DNA from 3 places in the Exiguobacterium sp. SH3S1 genome. Region 3 is predicted to be linked to each of the others. Evidence: riboswitches for the same ligand, from Rfam matches in the RefSeq annotation. Region 3 holds a riboswitch; each other region holds the start of a gene.
The links. Region 3 has a riboswitch for S-adenosylmethionine ahead of EVJ26_RS13075 (aminotransferase class I/II-fold pyridoxal phosphate-dependent enzyme). Riboswitches for the same ligand answer to the same signal wherever they lie in the genome.
Positions count from the first base shown of each region.

Region 1: it holds a riboswitch for S-adenosylmethionine, as region 3 does, so the genes downstream of both, EVJ26_RS03840 (methionine ABC transporter ATP-binding protein) here and EVJ26_RS13075 (aminotransferase class I/II-fold pyridoxal phosphate-dependent enzyme) in region 3, are expected to answer to the same signal.
Region 2: it holds a riboswitch for S-adenosylmethionine, as region 3 does, so the genes downstream of both, msrA (peptide-methionine (S)-S-oxide reductase MsrA) here and EVJ26_RS13075 (aminotransferase class I/II-fold pyridoxal phosphate-dependent enzyme) in region 3, are expected to answer to the same signal.

Region 1 covers NZ_SJUW01000002.1:215,765-221,509, forward strand. The annotation lists gene EVJ26_RS03830 (MetQ/NlpA family ABC transporter substrate-binding protein) at 1-779, opposite strand, end outside; gene EVJ26_RS03835 (methionine ABC transporter permease) at 808-1,470, opposite strand; gene EVJ26_RS03840 (methionine ABC transporter ATP-binding protein) at 1,460-2,488, opposite strand; SAM riboswitch class I at 2,567-2,672, opposite strand; gene EVJ26_RS03845 (thioredoxin family protein) at 3,125-3,382, opposite strand; gene EVJ26_RS03850 (PTS sugar transporter subunit IIC) at 3,572-4,627, shown strand; gene gcvH (glycine cleavage system protein GcvH) at 4,672-5,055, opposite strand; gene EVJ26_RS03860 (arsenate reductase family protein) at 5,104-5,457, opposite strand; gene EVJ26_RS03865 (hypothetical protein) at 5,503-5,745, opposite strand, start outside.
Region 2 covers NZ_SJUW01000005.1:38,587-44,331, forward strand. The annotation lists gene rlmN (dual-specificity RNA methyltransferase RlmN) at 1-167, opposite strand, end outside; gene EVJ26_RS06975 (amidase family protein) at 237-1,631, opposite strand; gene EVJ26_RS14465 (hypothetical protein) at 1,752-1,913, shown strand; SAM riboswitch class I at 1,958-2,057, shown strand; gene msrA (peptide-methionine (S)-S-oxide reductase MsrA) at 2,120-2,638, shown strand; gene EVJ26_RS06985 (GRP family sugar transporter) at 2,668-3,531, opposite strand; tRNA gene EVJ26_RS06990 (tRNA-Ala) at 3,674-3,746, shown strand; gene EVJ26_RS06995 (four-helix bundle copper-binding protein) at 3,863-4,195, shown strand; gene EVJ26_RS07000 (3'-5' exonuclease) at 4,263-4,829, shown strand; gene EVJ26_RS07005 (bifunctional glycosyltransferase family 2/GtrA family protein) at 4,857-5,745, opposite strand, start outside.
Region 3 covers NZ_SJUW01000015.1:38,596-44,340, forward strand. The annotation lists gene EVJ26_RS13070 (iron-containing alcohol dehydrogenase) at 1-486, opposite strand, end outside; gene EVJ26_RS13075 (aminotransferase class I/II-fold pyridoxal phosphate-dependent enzyme) at 483-1,658, opposite strand; SAM riboswitch class I at 1,735-1,835, opposite strand; gene EVJ26_RS13080 (AI-2E family transporter) at 2,013-3,113, shown strand; gene EVJ26_RS13085 (MDR family MFS transporter) at 3,373-4,491, shown strand; gene EVJ26_RS14525 (hypothetical protein) at 4,446-4,655, shown strand; gene EVJ26_RS13090 (peptide MFS transporter) at 4,797-5,745, shown strand, end outside.

The DNA of each region.
Region 1 (5,745 bases), on a different contig from region 3:
GTCTCTTCTGATGTCAATACTTCAAGGAGTGCCTTGACGCGCTCATCGTCCTCGTCGCCTTCACGCGTGACGATCAAGTTGACGTACGGTGAGTCTTCGCCTTCAAGAGCAATTGCGTCTTCGAGCGGGTTGAGGCCGGCATCAATCGCGTAGTTCGTGTTGATGAGGACGGCATCGCCTTCACCGTTGTTGAACGCTTGCGGGAGAAGTGCCGCTTCGACGTCCGTCTTGAACTTCAAGTTTTTCGGGTTGTCGACGATGTCAGCGACTGTCGCGTCTGTCGTCTTGCCGTCAGCGAGCGTGAGCAAGCCTTCTGTTTGAAGCATCGTCAAGATTCGTCCGTGGTCAGCGACCGACGAGCTCATGATGATTTCAGCGCCGTCCGGAAGCTCATCGAGTGATTTGTAGTCTTGTGAGTAGACACCGATCGGCTCGATGTGGACGCCGCCGGCTGAAGCGAATTTATAGTCTTTGTTCTCAGCCATTTGTGACTCGAGGTACGGCTCGTGTTGGAAGTAGTTCGCGTCGAGCTCGCCATTCGCGAGCGTTTTGTTCGGGAGCACGTAGTCTTGGAACTTCTTGATTTCAAGCGTGTAGCCTTTTTCTTCATATTCGTCTTGGACGTGCTCTAAAATCTCGGCGTGTGGTACGTTCGACGCGCCGATGATGAGCGTTTTATCGTCGCCCGAGCCTGATTCTGAGTCCCCGCCGCCACATGCCGCGAGAATTGTGAGTGCTGAAGCTGCTGTCAATCCGAGTACTGTTTTCCATGATTTCATTATGATACCCTCCAAATTTTCTATTTGATCAAGCGGAACGCTTGTCGATTTTTGAGACGAGTCGATCGCCGATGAACTGAACGACGAAGACGATGACTAAGATCAATACGGTCGCGACGAACGTGACGTCGCTTTGTGAACGCTGGAACCCTTCGAGGAACGCCAAGTTCCCGAGGCCACCGCCCCCGACGACTCCGGCCATGGCCGTGTAACCGACGATGGCGACGATCGTCACCGTGATGCCTGACACGATGGCCGGGAGTGCTTCCGGGAACAACACTTTATAGACGATCTGCCATTTCGTCGCGCCCATCGACTCGGCCGCCTCGATGACGCCGCGGTCGACTTCACGAAGCGCGAGCTCGACCATGCGCGCATAGAACGGGGCCGCCCCAATGATGAGCGCCGGGAGCGCCGCCGTCGAGCCGAGCATCGTCCCGACGATGAGGAGTGTGAACGGGATGAGCAAGATGATCAAAATGATGAACGGGATCGAGCGGAACACGTTGACGACCGCGCTGATGATCGTGTAAATCGGACGATTCTTCGTCATGAGTGGTTCGTTCGTGACATATAAGAGCATGCCGAGGGCGAGACCGATGACGAATGTCGCGGCTCCCGCGACGAGCGTCATATAGAGCGTCTCCCACGTCTGTTCGAACATGACTTGCCAGTCTACATTAGGAAACATCGTTTTCTACCTCCACTCCCACTGCCTGCGACCGGATTGAGGCGATGGCCCGCTCGACTTCAGCCGGCTCTCCGATCAATTGGATGAATAGCGTCCCGAGCGCACCGACTTGCGACTGCGTCACGTTACCGCCGATGATGTTGAAGCCGATGTCGTGCTGTTTCAACACTTCCGATAAAATCGGCTGTTCGGCCGTCTCGTTCAAGAACTTGAGCTTGACGATTTGGCCGCTCGGATAACGTGCTTTCAAATGCTCGAACGTGAGCGACATGTCGTCGACGGCACCGATCTGTTTGACGAACTCTTTCGTGATCGGCTGTTCCGGATGTTGGAACACGTCCGCGACTTGGCCGGTCTCGACGACCTTCCCTGCCTCCATGACGGCGACGCGATGACAGATTTTTTGGATGACGTGCATCTCATGGGTGATGAGGACGATCGTCAGTCCGAGTTTCTTATTGATGCTGACGAGCAGTTCGAGGATCGAATCGGTCGTCTTCGGGTCGAGTGCGCTCGTCGCTTCATCGCAGAGGAGCACTTCTGGATTTGTAGCGAGCGCGCGGGCAATCCCGACTCGCTGTTTTTGACCGCCCGATAGTTGCGACGGATAGCTGTCTTCACGTCCGGCGAGACCGACGAGATCGACGAGCTCTTGGACGCGGCGTTTACGTTCACTGGCCGGTACCCCGATCAGTTCGAGCGGGAAGCTGATGTTCTCAGCGACCGTGCGCGACCATAACAAGTTGAAGTGTTGGAACACCATCGAGACGTTTTTGCGCACCCCGCGCAGTTCTTTCGGAGTGAGCTTCGTCAGCTCGCTCCCGGCGACGACGATTTCACCGCTTGACGGTGCCTCGAGCCGGTTGAGCAGACGAATGAGCGTCGACTTCCCCGCCCCTGAATATCCGATTATTCCAAAAATTTCGCCGCTCTCGATTGTGAGCGACACATCATCGACCGCCTGGACCCGACCGTTCTTCGTGTCGAACCATTTGGCCACGTTACGTAATTGAATCAATACCTTTCCCTCCTGACAACAAAAAAAGTACACACGTTTGAGCAAACGTGCGTACTTTATCGGTACGGACAACGATTGCTCTCATCTTCCAAGGTTCTCACCTTGCTGGAATTAGCACCATTTCGGATTGCTCCGCGGTTGCTGGGCGTCATAGGGCCAGTCCCTCAGCCTCTCTTGATAAGAGTGTTGTTTATTCGATTAGCTTTATAATAGCGACACATTATTTTCATGTCAAACTATTTTGTGCGAAAAATCAAAAAAAGGTGCCATCCGAGGATGACACAGAACGTAGCACCTTGAGTCACGGAAGGACAACCCATAGATGAAACTCTTTTGCCCGATCAGAGTGTTCATCCTTATATGGGGGATTCAAGCCATCCATCACTCGGCCTTAGAACGTACCGTGCGGTTACGCGGTCGGTGTCCCTGCGCTTGATTTTTTTGGGGGACAATCTAAGGGAAGGTCCACCTAAAAGTCGCGTAAAGTGATGCACCGGCTGTTCTAAAACGTCTTGATGGCTGGAAAATCTCGTCCTATATTGTGTTCAAGTAAGATGTTGTAATGAATATACCATTCGTGAACTTTCTGTGTCAACTGATTATTTAAAATTTTCTGATTATTCTAATCATCCTATCTCATTTAACGAAAGATAGGACGTGCTGCACGTTTTGAAACGCATATAATCGGTCTTCGACTTGGCCGTCTTTAAGCTTTAACAGCGCCGGTACGCTCATCACTTGATACGCTTCTAACTCTTGCGGGATAAAGTTGGCGTCCTGCTTGTCGATCGCGAGTGTCGGGTCGACCGCTTCGACGACCGCGAGCATCCGCTCGGCCACAGCGCATGTTCCACACATCGGGGCGTATATATATAACAATCCGTCTGAAATCATTTTCTCTCACCTCTTCTATAAGTATATGAATGTGAGTCGATCTGTTCAAAAGTTGTGCTCAACTGGAAAAATCTGAATAGTTCAACATTTCTTGTTGACGCTCGCCCAAAAGAGGCATAGTATGGTCATTAACTTTATCGCTTTCGTACATAACAGCAAACACGTAGAAAAGGACAGGTGAATCCACCCATGACGGAACAAACGAAACTGACAGGCAAACAATTTTTGATGAACGTATTGAACGGACTCAGCCTCGCCATTTTAATCGCCCTCATCCCGAGCGCGCTCCTCGGCGAGCTCACGAAAGCAATCCTTCCTTATATTCCGTCGCTACAGTTCATCTTAGATGCGACGACGATCGCGATGCGCCTCTTACCCGTCATCATCGGTGTAGCCGTTGCCATGCAGTTCGGACGTTCTGCGCTCGAGGCCGGCACGATCGGCATTGCGACCCAGGTCGGGAGCGGCGCCATCCGCATCGAGGCAGGTGCGTTCCTCATGGCCGGAATCGGTGACGTCATCACGGCCGGCGTGACGGCCGCACTTGCGACATATATGGTCATGCAGTTGTCACCACGATTAAAGACGTACACCGTGCTCGTCTTACCGATGACGGTCATCGTCATCGCCGGCGGGATCGGCATGTTCTTACTCACGTACATCTCCCAGATCACGACGTACATCGGCACCATCATCATGACGATGACTGAACTCCAGCCGATTATGATGGGCATGTTGATCGCGATGGCGTTCTCGCTCATCATCGTCTCTCCGATCTCGACGGTCGGGATCGCGACGGCGATCAGCCTGTCCGGTGTTGCCGCCGGGGCCGCCAACCTCGGTGTCGTCGCGGCCGGCTTCGGTCTCGCCATCGCCGGGTGGCAGATGAATGCCACCGGGACATCAATCGCTCACTTCCTCGGCTCACCGAAAATTCAAATGGCAAATTTCGTCCGCCGTCCGATCATGATGCTGCCTGTGCTCGCGAACGCGGCCATTCTCGGGGCGCTCGCCGGTATCCTCCGTATCGAGGGGACACCGATCAGCGCCGGTTTCGGCGTCTCCGGGCTCATCGGACCTGTCAACGCCCTGCACTTGATGCCAGGCGGATTCGCCCTATGGAACGTCATGCTCGTCATCGTCTTGTTCGGCCTCATTCCGGTGACGCTCGGGATTGTCTTCTATCGCCTGTTCAACCGGACATCACTCATCCAGCCTGAACATTACCGCCTCGACTTCGACTAAATCAAAAAATCCCGGCTTCTCATAAAGAGAAACCGGGATTTTTGTTAGCCTTGAATCATCGCTTCATATTCTTCGGCTGACATGAGTTTGTCGACGTCCGTTGAATCGTTCAACTCGACTTCGATCATCCATGCGCCTTCGAACGGTGCTTCGTTGACGAGTTCCGGAGAATCCGCGAGTGATTCATTCACTGCCGTGATCTTCCCAGAGATCGGTGCGTACAGTTCAGACACCGTCTTGACCGATTCGACCGAACCGAACGGCTCGTCGAGCAAAATCGTGCCGCCGACTTCAGGAAGTTCCACAAACACGATGTCCCCTAGTTCGCTTTGTGCGAAATCCGTGATCCCGATGCGGGCAACGCTTCCGTTCACTTCAACCCATTCGTGTTCTTTTGAATAACGTAGATTTGCAGGTACTTTGCTCATCTTGACTTCCCCCTCAAATAAATTAGACTCACATGTGTATTATAGCACTTAGCCCCAAACGTCTGTAAATGACTTTTCTGAAAAACCGACCGTCGATTTTTGACCGTCAGTGACGATTGGACGCTTTAAAAGCATACCATTGCTGACTAAAAGCTCGATTTGTTCGTCTTCTGACAAATTCGGGAGCTTATCTTTAATGCCTTCATTACGATACACTTGCCCGCTCGTATTGAAAAACTTTTTGAGCGGCAGCCCTGACTGTTGCCAGATCGACGCGAGTTCATCTTTTGACGGTGTCGCCTCGACGATATGAACGTATGTATACGCGACTTCGTTCTCCTTCAACCATTTCTCTGCCTTCTTACACGTACTGCATGGCGGATAGCCATATAGTGTCACCATATTTATCACCTCTTGTTTTACTGTAGCATACTCCATTCCCGCAAATCACGCTTCGAGCAAGCGTGCGATTTCTCGCTTCAGCGTTGCGTTGACCGGGTGACGCGCTTCGATATAGCTCAGCATCGCCGCGGCCGCTTCGACCGACTTGCCGTAACCTGGCAGCCACTCGTCGAGCCCGGCGACGAGCTCCGGGTGCCGTATCTCGACCCGGCGCGTCGGATTGAACGGGTCGCCCGTCTCTCCATGTGCTTTCAACACGTTGTTGACGGCCGCGACTTGGATGAGTTC
Region 2 (5,745 bases), on a different contig from region 3:
TCAAGCTGTTCGCGCACTTCGGGACGAACCGCGATCTCGTCGAGCCGTCTGACACGGTCGATGTAAAGCGAGTCCCATATTTGTCTGGCGTGGTAGGCACTGTATCCCCAAGATACGCAAGCGTCCGACAGCTGATCAAATGTCAGCCCATATATAGATGATTTCATTGTAATCTGTCCTTTCTTCAATCCGCATACGTACCATTGTAGCGGACGTGAGCGACAGGTGCAACGTTCTTACATAGGCGGGATCGGACGCGTCACGTGGCGTTCGAACGCGTAGGCGATGCGGATGAGGTCTCGTTCCGCATAGCTCGTACCCGTGAATGACAGCCCGAAAGGTGCCCCGCTCTGTTTGAGCTTGTATGGGATCGTGACCGTCGGGTGCCCTGCCTTCGCCGCCATATCGTAATTCAAGTCGTGTGGCAACGCCAGGGCGTGAAGCGTTTGTTCCATCAATAAACGATCGAGGCCGTCCGTTTTCGCGTGCCGGACGTCGGCTAAGCGTCGCTCTAGGTAGCTCGACTCGGTCAAACGCCCTAATAACTGATTCGCTTTCTCGAACGTAACTTGTCCATGCGGGATCGTTTCCGGGTGACGCTTGTTCCAGTCCATCAAGTCCTTGAGCGTTTCATATGGGAGCGCTGTCGTCGCCAAATACGCCTCAATCCCGAGCTTGAACTCATGGTAGAGGACGTCGCCTTGGTCAAGTCCGTCGTTTGACGGCAGGTCGACTTCGACGAGCTCGACCCCGCTCGCTTTGAGTAACGCCAGCGCTTCTTGATAGAGCGTCTGTTCTTCATCCGACAGTTCCGCCTTCACGAAACCGACGCGCATGCCGACGGCTTGACGCTCGTCGAGACACGTCCGGTACGGTGGACCGGCCGGCAGATGTGTCGTCGCCGGGTCCGAGTCGTCTTCCCCGCACATCGCTTCTAGTGCGAGCACCGCGTCGCGGAGCGTCCGCGCCATCGGACCGGCCGTATCTTGCGACCGCGAAATCGGGATAATCCCACTCCGGCTGATGAGCCCGACCGTCGGTTTGATGCCGACGATGCCGTTATGGACGCTCGGATGGATGATCGACCCGCTCGTCTCGCTGCCGACGGCGAGCATCGTCAAGTTCGCCGCAACGGCAGCCGCCGAGCCAGAGCTCGAACCGCCGACGTCGAGATTGTCACCATACGGATTGAGCGTCTGGCCACCGACCCCGCTCCATCCGTTCGGCATGTCCTCCGTCAAAAAATTGGCCCATTCCGATAAGTTGGTTTTGCCGAGAATGACCGCCCCATGCTCACGGAGGCGGCGGACGAGTTCAGCGTCACGACCCGCAAAGTGATGCTCGAGCGCCACGGCGCCGGCAGTCGTCCTCATGAGTCCCGCCGTCTCGATGTTGTCCTTGAGTAAAACGGGAATACCGAGGAGTGGCAGCCGGTCTCCGCGTCGGTAGGCACGGTCGGCCGCCTCCGCCTCGAACAACGCGTCCGGGTTCACTTGGATGACCGCTTTCAGTTTATCGTTCAAGCTAGCGATCCGTGTCAAATAGTAGGCCGTCACGTCCCGGGCCGTGAACGTCCCTTCTTTATAGCCGCACTGTGCGGTCTCGATGTCTAGTTCAAATAAGTCTTGCATCCAATTCCCTCCTTATAGGCAATGTTATTCGGTATTCGCTGAATGCATCGAATCCCCTTCTTTTTATCGCCATTGGATGTGCAACTTGATACACTAGAAGAAACGTTATTGGAGGTAGCCATGTCCCGCTCTTACATCCTTGTTTTACTGTCCGTGTTCGCCCTGTTCTTTCTACAATTGTTCGGGGATGATTTGCCGTGGGCATTCCCTGCGTCCATCGCCCTCATTATCTTGATTGTTGGTGCCACGCTATTTCAACTTCGGCGCACACCAAATCGTTGACGTTTAAACGAGACAGATGATATGATGCTGTCACCAACTACATATCGATATCTTGAGTGAACGAGAGACCTGGCTCTATGACTTCACAGCAACCTGCTTCGGCAAGGTGCTACTTCCAGCAAGGCATCGCCTTGGACGATATGACAAAACGCTCATGTCGATGACATGGGCGCTTTTTTTGGAATGAACATGAGGGGGATTTTATTTTGGAAAAAGCTACATTCGCAGGCGGTTGTTTTTGGTGCATGGTGACACCGTTCGAGGAACAGCCAGGCATCGAAGGCATCGTATCCGGCTATACGGGCGGACACGTCGACAATCCGACGTATAAAGACGTCAAGACAGGCACGAGCGGTCATTACGAGGTCGTCGAGATCACGTTCGATCCGTCTCAGTTCGCGTATGAGCGCTTGCTCGAACTGTATTGGATTCAGACTGACCCGACCGACGACGGCGGCCAGTTCCAAGACCGCGGGCAACAATATGCGCCCGCCATCTTCTATCATACGGAAGAACAACGCGTGAAAGCAGAACAGAGCCGCGACGCGCTCGCTGCGAGCGGAAAGTTCAAACAACCGATTGTGACGAAAATCTTACCGGCTGACGTCTTTTACCCGGCCGAAGACTATCATCAAGATTATCATAAAAAAAATCCGGCCCACTATAAAGCGGACCGGAAACAATCTGGCCGTGACGAGTTCATCGACCAGACGTGGACAAGCTGACAACGACGGGCCTCATACCCGTCGTTTTTTTAGCTCTTCGCGAGCCCTAACATAAAACCGGCGACCACGATCAGACCGATCCCCATAAACACGAAGACGCGTTCTTTCGACGTCTTTTCTTCTTTTAGCAAGTAAATGCCACCGAGTGTCGCGACGACGACGTTCAGTTGAGACAGTGCGAACGACGTGGCGATGCCGACTTCTCCGCTCGAGACGAACAACCCGAAGTTCCCGATCCCCCAGGCAAGCCCGGCGAAGATGTTCTTGAACGTCTTCGGATCAAACTTTTTCACATCTTTTTCACGAAGACTGAACAAGAGCGCGGCGATGAACATCCCGAGTGACTGCGGTAGGATGGCGGTGATGCCATCGACCTCAAAGTAGTTGGTGAGGACGGCGTACGTCACGTAACCGATGCTCGAAACGAGCAGCACGAGTAGCCCTTTTTTCAAAGCACTACTGCTGTCAGATTCTTTATGTTGTTGATATGACGTCATGACGGCCCCGATGATGATCAAGACGAGGGCCGAGAAGCCGAGCCATAGTTCAGTCGGCGTCTTCCAGTCCCCAAGGACGATGACCCCGAACAGTGATGTCCCGACAAGCTGCATCCCTGTACTGATTGGCATCGCTTTCGAGACGCTCAAAATTTGGAATGACTGGAATTGAAGGTATTGTCCGAGCGCCCAGAACACACCCGATATGAAACCAGTCACGATCGCGAGCGTCGTGAACTCTGGTTTGAAGACGAGCGCGATGACAGTCGCCATTACCATCGCGCCGATCGTCGTGCCGACCAATTGTTGAATCGGCTTGCCGCCGACAATAGATACGATAAGCGGGATACTCCCCCACATGAGTGCGGGCAGTAGCGCCAGCAAAATCATCTCCATATGTTGCACCTGCTTTCTTAATATAACATTCTGTCTGTTCTTCCCGGCTCTAGCGCCCAATAAACTTCAAAAATGATTTTCAAAGTTCTTTCGTTTTTCTTGTTGCCAAATCATTTATTAGAATGATATAATAATTTCCAACGGGGCATTAGCTCAGCTGGGAGAGCGCCACGCTGGCAGCGTGGAGGTCAGCGGTTCGAGCCCGCTATGCTCCATTCCTTAAGTCGGTCCACTGATGTGGACCGACTTTTTTCGTGTCCCCGCCTCGGTTTAAGTCGACACGAACCGGGTAATGATTGTAAGACATCATTTATCTTAAGGGGGACTTCCAATGAACCGAGCCGCTGTCGAAGAGACGATTTTGGCCGTGATCGATTGTATCCGAGCGAGCAATCATTGCTTCTCGAAATGTTTACAAGAAGAAGATCTGCTGATGGTCTCGGAATGCATCCGGTTGACGAAAGAATGCGCCGAAGTCGCCACGCTCACCTTGAACGCGCTCGAAACCGACTCGGCGTTCACAAGACCGATCGCGGCGCTCTGTGCGCAAGTGTGTGATACGTGTGCCGTCGAATGCGGGCGTCACTTGTACGACCATTGCCAACGTTGCTCTGAAGCTTGCTTGCGCTGCGCCGAGGCGTGCCGGCATCTCTCGGCCGCATGATCGCTTTCCCGTCTAACCTTGTGTTAGACTTTTTTTGTACAGATTTTTTGAGAAGAGAGGAACTTTTATGCCACATTCTATTCTAGCCATCGATGTCGAGACGGCCAATCGCGACAGTCGGAGCATCTGCTCTGTCGGTTGGAGTCTACTGACAGACGGTGAAGTCGTCGAGACGAACCAATGGCTCGTCAATCCTGAGGAAGACTTTGACCAAGGCAATATTCGCGTCCACGGGATTCGCCCGAGCGACGTCTGGGACGCCCCAGCATTACCCGAAGTGCTCGAACAGCTCTACCCGATTCTGAACGCCGTCGACGTCGTCATGGCCCATAACGCCGCGTTCGACATGGGCGCGCTCCGAAAAGCGATCGCCAAGTACGACTTGTTCTCTTTCCCGACGATTGAATACGGCTGTACCGTCAAGTTGTCCCGCAAGCTCTATCCGGGGCTACCGAACCATAAGTTGAACACGATGGCCGAGCATTTGAACGTTCCGTTCATCCACCACGATGCCGCCGAGGACGCCCGCGTCTGCGCCCTGCTCATGCGCGATATGATGGTCAAGACCGGGATCGCCGACGTGCGCGAGTTGCACCGCTACACGTCGGTCAAACTCGGAACGCTCGCTTATTGACGAAAGGCCCGACAGCTGTCGGGCCTTTCAGCGTTTGAAGATCCATCTCTTTTGGACGTAGTAACTCAATACGAACAATCCGCTGTCGACGGCGACCTTGAGGATGACCTCGCCGTCCCGAAACACAAGGAACAACACGTAGACGAGACTCGCCGACAGCGCCATCTGCACAGCGACCAACCCAAAGTATTTCAACATCGAGCGCTTCGCTTTCGATTTGAAGACGACTTTCCGGTTGACGTAATAATTGAATAACGAAGACACGATGCGCGCCAAAACCGTCGCCACGATGACATGGACTGATTCGAACCATGGATTCAATAAGAAGATCAACAACGCGTAGACGCCGATGTCCATTAAGAATGAAGCGACTGATGATAGGGAATAGGCCAAAAACATTCGATAAATAAGAATCGAATCGATGACTGGACGAAAATGTGAGGACGCGTTCTCGTCAATGTATACCGTTTCGATCGGTGTTTGATGAATCGGTACTTGCAGTCGTTTCGTGAACGTCAACATGTTCATCTCGAACTCATAGCGGTTGCCCGGAATATCAATCAGTTGCTTGGCGTAGCGGAGCGGAATCGCCCGAAGTCCGGTCTGTGTGTCGTTCAGCCGGAGACCGCTGCCGAGCAACATAACAAATCTCGTCATTTGATTGCCGAACCGGCTCCGGAACGGAATCGCAGGCGACGAGAAATCACGACAGCCCATGATCAGATGATGCGGCCACTTCACCCCTTCATCGTACAGGTTACAGACGTCCGCCGGCAGATGTTGTCCGTCCGCATCGACGGTGATCACGCCGGTCGTCTCAGGATATGCGTCGACGATGTGACGGAGCCCGGTCTTTAGCGCTGCGCCTTTGCCGGCGTTTTGTTCATGCTCGAGCACAGCGGAGACGTCCGCCTTT
Region 3 (5,745 bases):
CTTGGCGACCGTGTCGATGACGCCGGCTCGGAAGTAGTCGTACGGCGAGTCCGTCACGACCCTCGCGTCGACGATGACCCGCTCGATGACGACGCGGAACACGTCGTAGCGGTCATAGGCGCCCTGCTCGTCATAGATGACGCTGAGCGGTGTGAAGGCGGCACAGTTCGAGGCGAGCGTCGGGATGACGATCAGCGGGACACCTTGCCGGTAAGCGACGAGTTTCGCCGTATCGACGAGCTTGCCCCCACCGACGGCAAGGAGGACATCCACATCCTTCAAACGGAGCCGTTCGACCTCCGCGTCCGTGCATTCGCCACGGAACAGCGATGTCGGATAGGCAGTGATCGCTGGCAGGACGCGCTTGACGACGTCAAAACCGTTCTGGCCGCGCAGCACGTGAGCACGACGGCCAGCGATCAATTCATCGAGCCGCTCGAGCGCGTCATCCGCATGGTCGTACTCGAGCACGGCTTGGCGGATCATGCCCGGACCTCTTCATACGTCGCGAACAGTTTCTCGATCCGCTCGACGGCCTCGTCGATCTTCGACTCGGCGGAGACGAGTCCGAACCGGACGTACCGCTCGCCTTCTGAGCCGAAGAAATAGCCCGGCGTCACGGCGACCCCTGCCTCGTGGAGCAGCTTATGCGAGAACGATTTGGCGTCCCCGTCCGGCACTTTCGCCCAGACGAAGAACGAGCCGCTCGGGGCCGTGATGTCCCATCCGGCCTGACGTAACCCGTCGACGAGCCGGTCGCGGCGGGCCTCATACAACCGTGACAAGTCGTCCCGGAGCGAACGCGGTGACTCGAGCGCGGCGATGGCCGCCTCTTGGATGGCCGAGAACACGCTCACATGGACGTGGTCCTGATACGTGTTGATCGCCTCGATGATGTCGCGGTTGCCGACGGCGAAAGCGACCCGCCAGCCGGACATGTTGAACGCCTTCGACATCGTATACACCTCGATGCCGATGTCTTTCGCTCCCGGCGTCTGCAGGAAGCTCGGCGGGACGTGACCGTCGAAACCGATGCTGCCGTAGGCGAAGTCGTGGACGACCATGAGGTCATGCTTATTCGCGAAACGGACCGTGTCGTCAAAGAACGCGGGCGACGCGACGGCACCGGTCGGATTGCTCGGGTAGTTCAAATACATGAGTCGCGCTCCCTGCGGATCGAGCGTCTCATAATCAGGAAGATAACCGTTCTCTTCCCGGAGGACGAGGTCGTGGACGACCGCACCGGCGAGACGCGCCCCCGAGATGTAGTCCGGGTAGCCCGGGTTCGGGAGCAACATGCCGTCACCTGGCTCGAGCACACATTGCGGGAGCGTGATGAGTCCCGACTTGCTGCCGATCAAGATGGCCACTTCGGTCTCGGCATCGAGCGCGACGCCGTATTCGGTCTGGTAGAACGTCGCGACCGCTTGCTTCAGGCGCGTCTGTCCCCGGAACGGTCCGTATTGGTGTGTCGCCGGGTCGAGCAGGGCCGTCTGCAACGCCTCGCAGATCGGGGCTGGTGTCGGCAAGTCGGGCGTCCCTTGGCCGAGCCGGATGACGTCGCGGCCTGAACGCTCGAGTGCGGCGACTTCAGCGGCGAGTCCGACGAAATGCTGGGGTGGTAACGTTTTAAGTAACTTCGAGCGTCTGTCTGTCATGAATAGTCCTCCTATGCAAAAACACCCCTTTCCGAGGAAAGGGGTGTCGAGATACGGACGTATTCAAACAACCACCTTTCCATCTCTCAAGGTCACCTTGCTGGAATTAGCACAGTATTGAAACAATCTGTTGCTGAAGCTTCATCGGGCCAGTCCCTCCGCTTCTCTTGATAGAAAGTGTTTTTATATGCAATTGATAATTTCTGTAATATGTCATTTAGTAAACCAAACGTTACCAACCTTGTCAATCCTTATTTCAAAAATTCCTTGGCGCTATTGAATCCCGGTAAAAAAACGTTCATAGTAAAAGATGAACGTTATTCTGCAAAATTTACAGCATGAGGGGATAGACCATTGGAACTAAACCGTCAATTGATATGGAAGTTAAGCGTGATCGGGCTGATTCTGCTCGTCCTATGGAAAGTCATCAGTGAGCCGGACACGATCTCTCGGGTCCTGCAATATGCGTTTCAGCTGTTGACGCCGATCATCATGGGAATCGCCATCGCGCTGCTCCTCAACACCGTCCTGTCCTACATAGAAGAACGGTTCCACTTGAAGCGCTACCAAGGCTTGTTGATCGTCTACGTCACGTTCATCGGGATCCTTGTCGTGTCAGCGGTGACGCTGTTCCCTCGCATCTATTCGAGTGTCGCGTCTCTCATCGAGGAGCTCCCGTTTTATATTCGCCAAATCGATAGCTTCCTCGGTCAATTCAACACGTATTTGAGAGAATACAACGAGACGATCGCCCAAGCCATCGACTTGAACCGGTTCGAGGAGCGGTATTCCGGATGGGTCGAGACGGCCGTCGTGTCTTCGGTCGGTTACGTGTCGAGCTTCACGATGACGTTGATCAACTTGTTGATCGGGATCGTCATCTCGATCTACTTGTTGAAAGACAAGGAAGTGTTCGCCCGGATGTTCAAACGTCTGCTGTATGCGATGTTCCCGGTCGCCTCGGCGAAGACGACGATCGACATCTTCCAAGAGATGGACTATATCTTTAAACGCTACATCATCGGAAAGTCGCTCGACTGTCTCATCATCGGCGTGATGGCCGTCATCGGGCTCTTGATCATCGGCGCGCCGTACGCGCTCTTGCTCGGTGTCATCATCGGGGTGCTGAACTTCATCCCATACGTCGGGCCGCTCTTAGGGATGATCCCGGCGTTCATCATCACCTACTTCTACGATCCGTTCACGGCCCTGCTCGTCTTGTTGTTCATCTTCTTGCTGCAACAGTTCGACGGACTCTGGCTCGGCCCGAAAATTCTCGGCGACAGCGTCGGGATCACCCCGTTCTGGGTCATCACATCGATCATCATCGGGGGGAGCCTGTTCGGCCTCGTCGGGATGTTTATCAGCGTACCCGTGACCGCGATGATTCAGGTCGTCTTGTCCCGGTTGATCGATTATCGGCTCACCCGCAAGAATTTAAATGAACTGTTATGACGCAAGTCAAAATATGTTGACACATTTCAAGAATCTGTCATACAGTTGAAATGAAGAGTAAACTTTCAGAAAGGAGGACCCGCCATGTCAGTCATGACGCAGCCACATCGTATCCAATTTCATACTGACGGGTCGGGGTCTTCCGTTTCATGAACTGAAGTCACCCGCCTGTCTTCCGAGGCGTACATAGGTTAAGTAGGGACGAGTATGCCTCCGTGCATCCTTCGTCCCTTTTATTTTGTAGAAGCAGGTGAAACGTATGATTCAATCACTCAAACGGCTCGACCGTAACATTTGGATTCGTTTCCTCGGCGAGACGATCACCGGTGTCATGATGTTCATGATCGCCCCGTTCCTCGTCCTCTATTACAGCGACAAGCTCGACAGCTACGTCCAAGTCGGTGTCATCTTGGCGACCGGACCGATCATGGCGCTCATCGGCTCGGTCGTCGGCGGACGTCTCGCCGACCTGTATGGCCGAAAGCCGGTCATGATGACCGCCATCCTCGGTGATGCGGTCGCCCTCATCGGTTTCGCTTTCGCGGAAACGTTTTGGCCGCTCCTGCTCTTGAACGCCATGCTCGGCTTGACGAACTCGTTGTTCCACCCGGCCGCGAGCGCGATGGTCGCCGACGTGACCGAGCCGGAACAGATGAACGAGGCGTTCGGTCTCTTACGGATGGGGCATAATATCGGCGCGGCGTTCGGTCCCCTGCTCGGCAGTGCCGTCTTGTTCATCGACCGACAGTACATCTTCTTCACGGCAGCGTTCGTCTTTGCCTTTTATGCGCTCGTTCTCGGACGTTTCATCCGCGAGTCGCTCCCTGAGACGACCGGGCAGGACACACCGTCGAACCGTGACGTCTTGCGCGTCTTTTACAACGACAAAGTCTTTCTCGTCTTCATCTTCGCCGGAGTCTTCATCTCGATGGGCTTCTCGCTGATCGAGAGCATGTTGCCGCTGTTCTTGAAAGAGTCGATGCCGTCGTTCACCGACCGCGAGAACCCGTTCGCCTATCTGCTCGCCTTGAACGGCATCATGGTCGTCTTGTTCCAATTCCCGATCGCCTCAAAACTCGGGCGCAAACCGTTCGGCAACGTCATGCTGGTCGGGGCGACGATTTTCGGGATCGGGATGATGTTGATCGCGGTCGTGCCGCGGCTCCTCTATACGCTCGGCACCCCGTACCTCGTCCTCGTCGGTATCCTGCTCGCCGTATACGCGTTCTATACGCTCGGCGAGATGATCATGTCGCCCGTCCAACAGACGTTCATCGCCATGATCGCCCCCGAGAACATGCGCGGTGCCTATAACGGGGCCGCCAGCATCCAATGGTTGATCGGCGGTGTGACCGCGCCGCCAGCATCCAATGGTTGATCGGCGGTGTGACCGCGCCGCTCATGGCCAGCCTGTTCCTCGACCAGCGCGCCGGGCACATCGCCCTCATCCTCGTCGGGGCGGCGAGTTGTCTGTCGGGTTTCATCTATTGGCGCCTCGGGAGATACGTCAGCGCGGAAGAAGCTAAACAAAAGACTGCTTAGTTCATCAATCCACCTAAACAACTTGGTTTAGGTGGATTTTAGTTTCGTTTCAAACCTGTTAAAATTTGAACTTCACTTTCATTTTTCCTTTACAAACATAATGATTCTTCTTATGATAATACGGTCAAGGAGGGATCTTTCATGGAAAGGATCGATAAACAGAAAATTGTGGACAGTGTGCCACAAAAAGGATTTTTCGGACAGCCGAAAGGCTTGTTCACGTTGTTCTTCACTGAATTTTGGGAACGTTTCTCGTACTACGGGATGCGGGCCATCCTCGTCTTCTACATGTATTACGAGGTATCGGAAGGCGGTCTCGGGCTCGACCAGAACGTCGCCTTGTCGATCATGTCCGTGTACGGCGCGCTCGTCTACATGTCAGGAGTCATCGGGGGATGGCTCGCCGACCGCGTCTTCGGGACGTCCCGGGCCGTATTTTTCGGTGGTGTGTTCATCATGCTCGGTCATATCGTCTTGTCGATCCCGGGCAGCCTCACGTTCTTGTTCATCTCGATGGGTCTCATCGTCATCGGGACCGGACTGTTGAAGCCGAACGTGTCGAGTATCGTCGGTGACCTGTACCACGAGACGGACCGTCGCCGTGACGCCGGGTTCAGTATCTTCTACATGGGGATCAACCTCGGGGCCTTCATCTCGCCTTTGATCGTCGGCGGCGTCCAAAAGAGCTACGGCTTCCATTGGGGCTTCGCCCTCGCCGCGGTCGGGATGTTCATCGGTCTCGTCGTCTTCGTCCTCACGAAAAAAGGCAACCTCGGCCTCGCCGGGTCTTACGTGCCGAACCCGTTGACGGCGTCTGAAAAGAAGAATGCGATCAAGTACACGACATTGGCCGTCATCCTCATCGGAGGATTACTGGCCATCCTGATCCCACAAGGCTTGTTCACGATCAACACGTTCATCGGACTCGTCGGTGTGTTCGGAATCGCCATCCCGACGATCTACTTCATCGTCATGTACCGGAGCCCGAAAACGACAGAAGTCGAGCGGTCACGCATCATCGCCTACATCCCGCTCTTCATCGCCTCGGTCATGTTCTGGGCGATTCAAGAACAGGGCGCGACGATTTTGG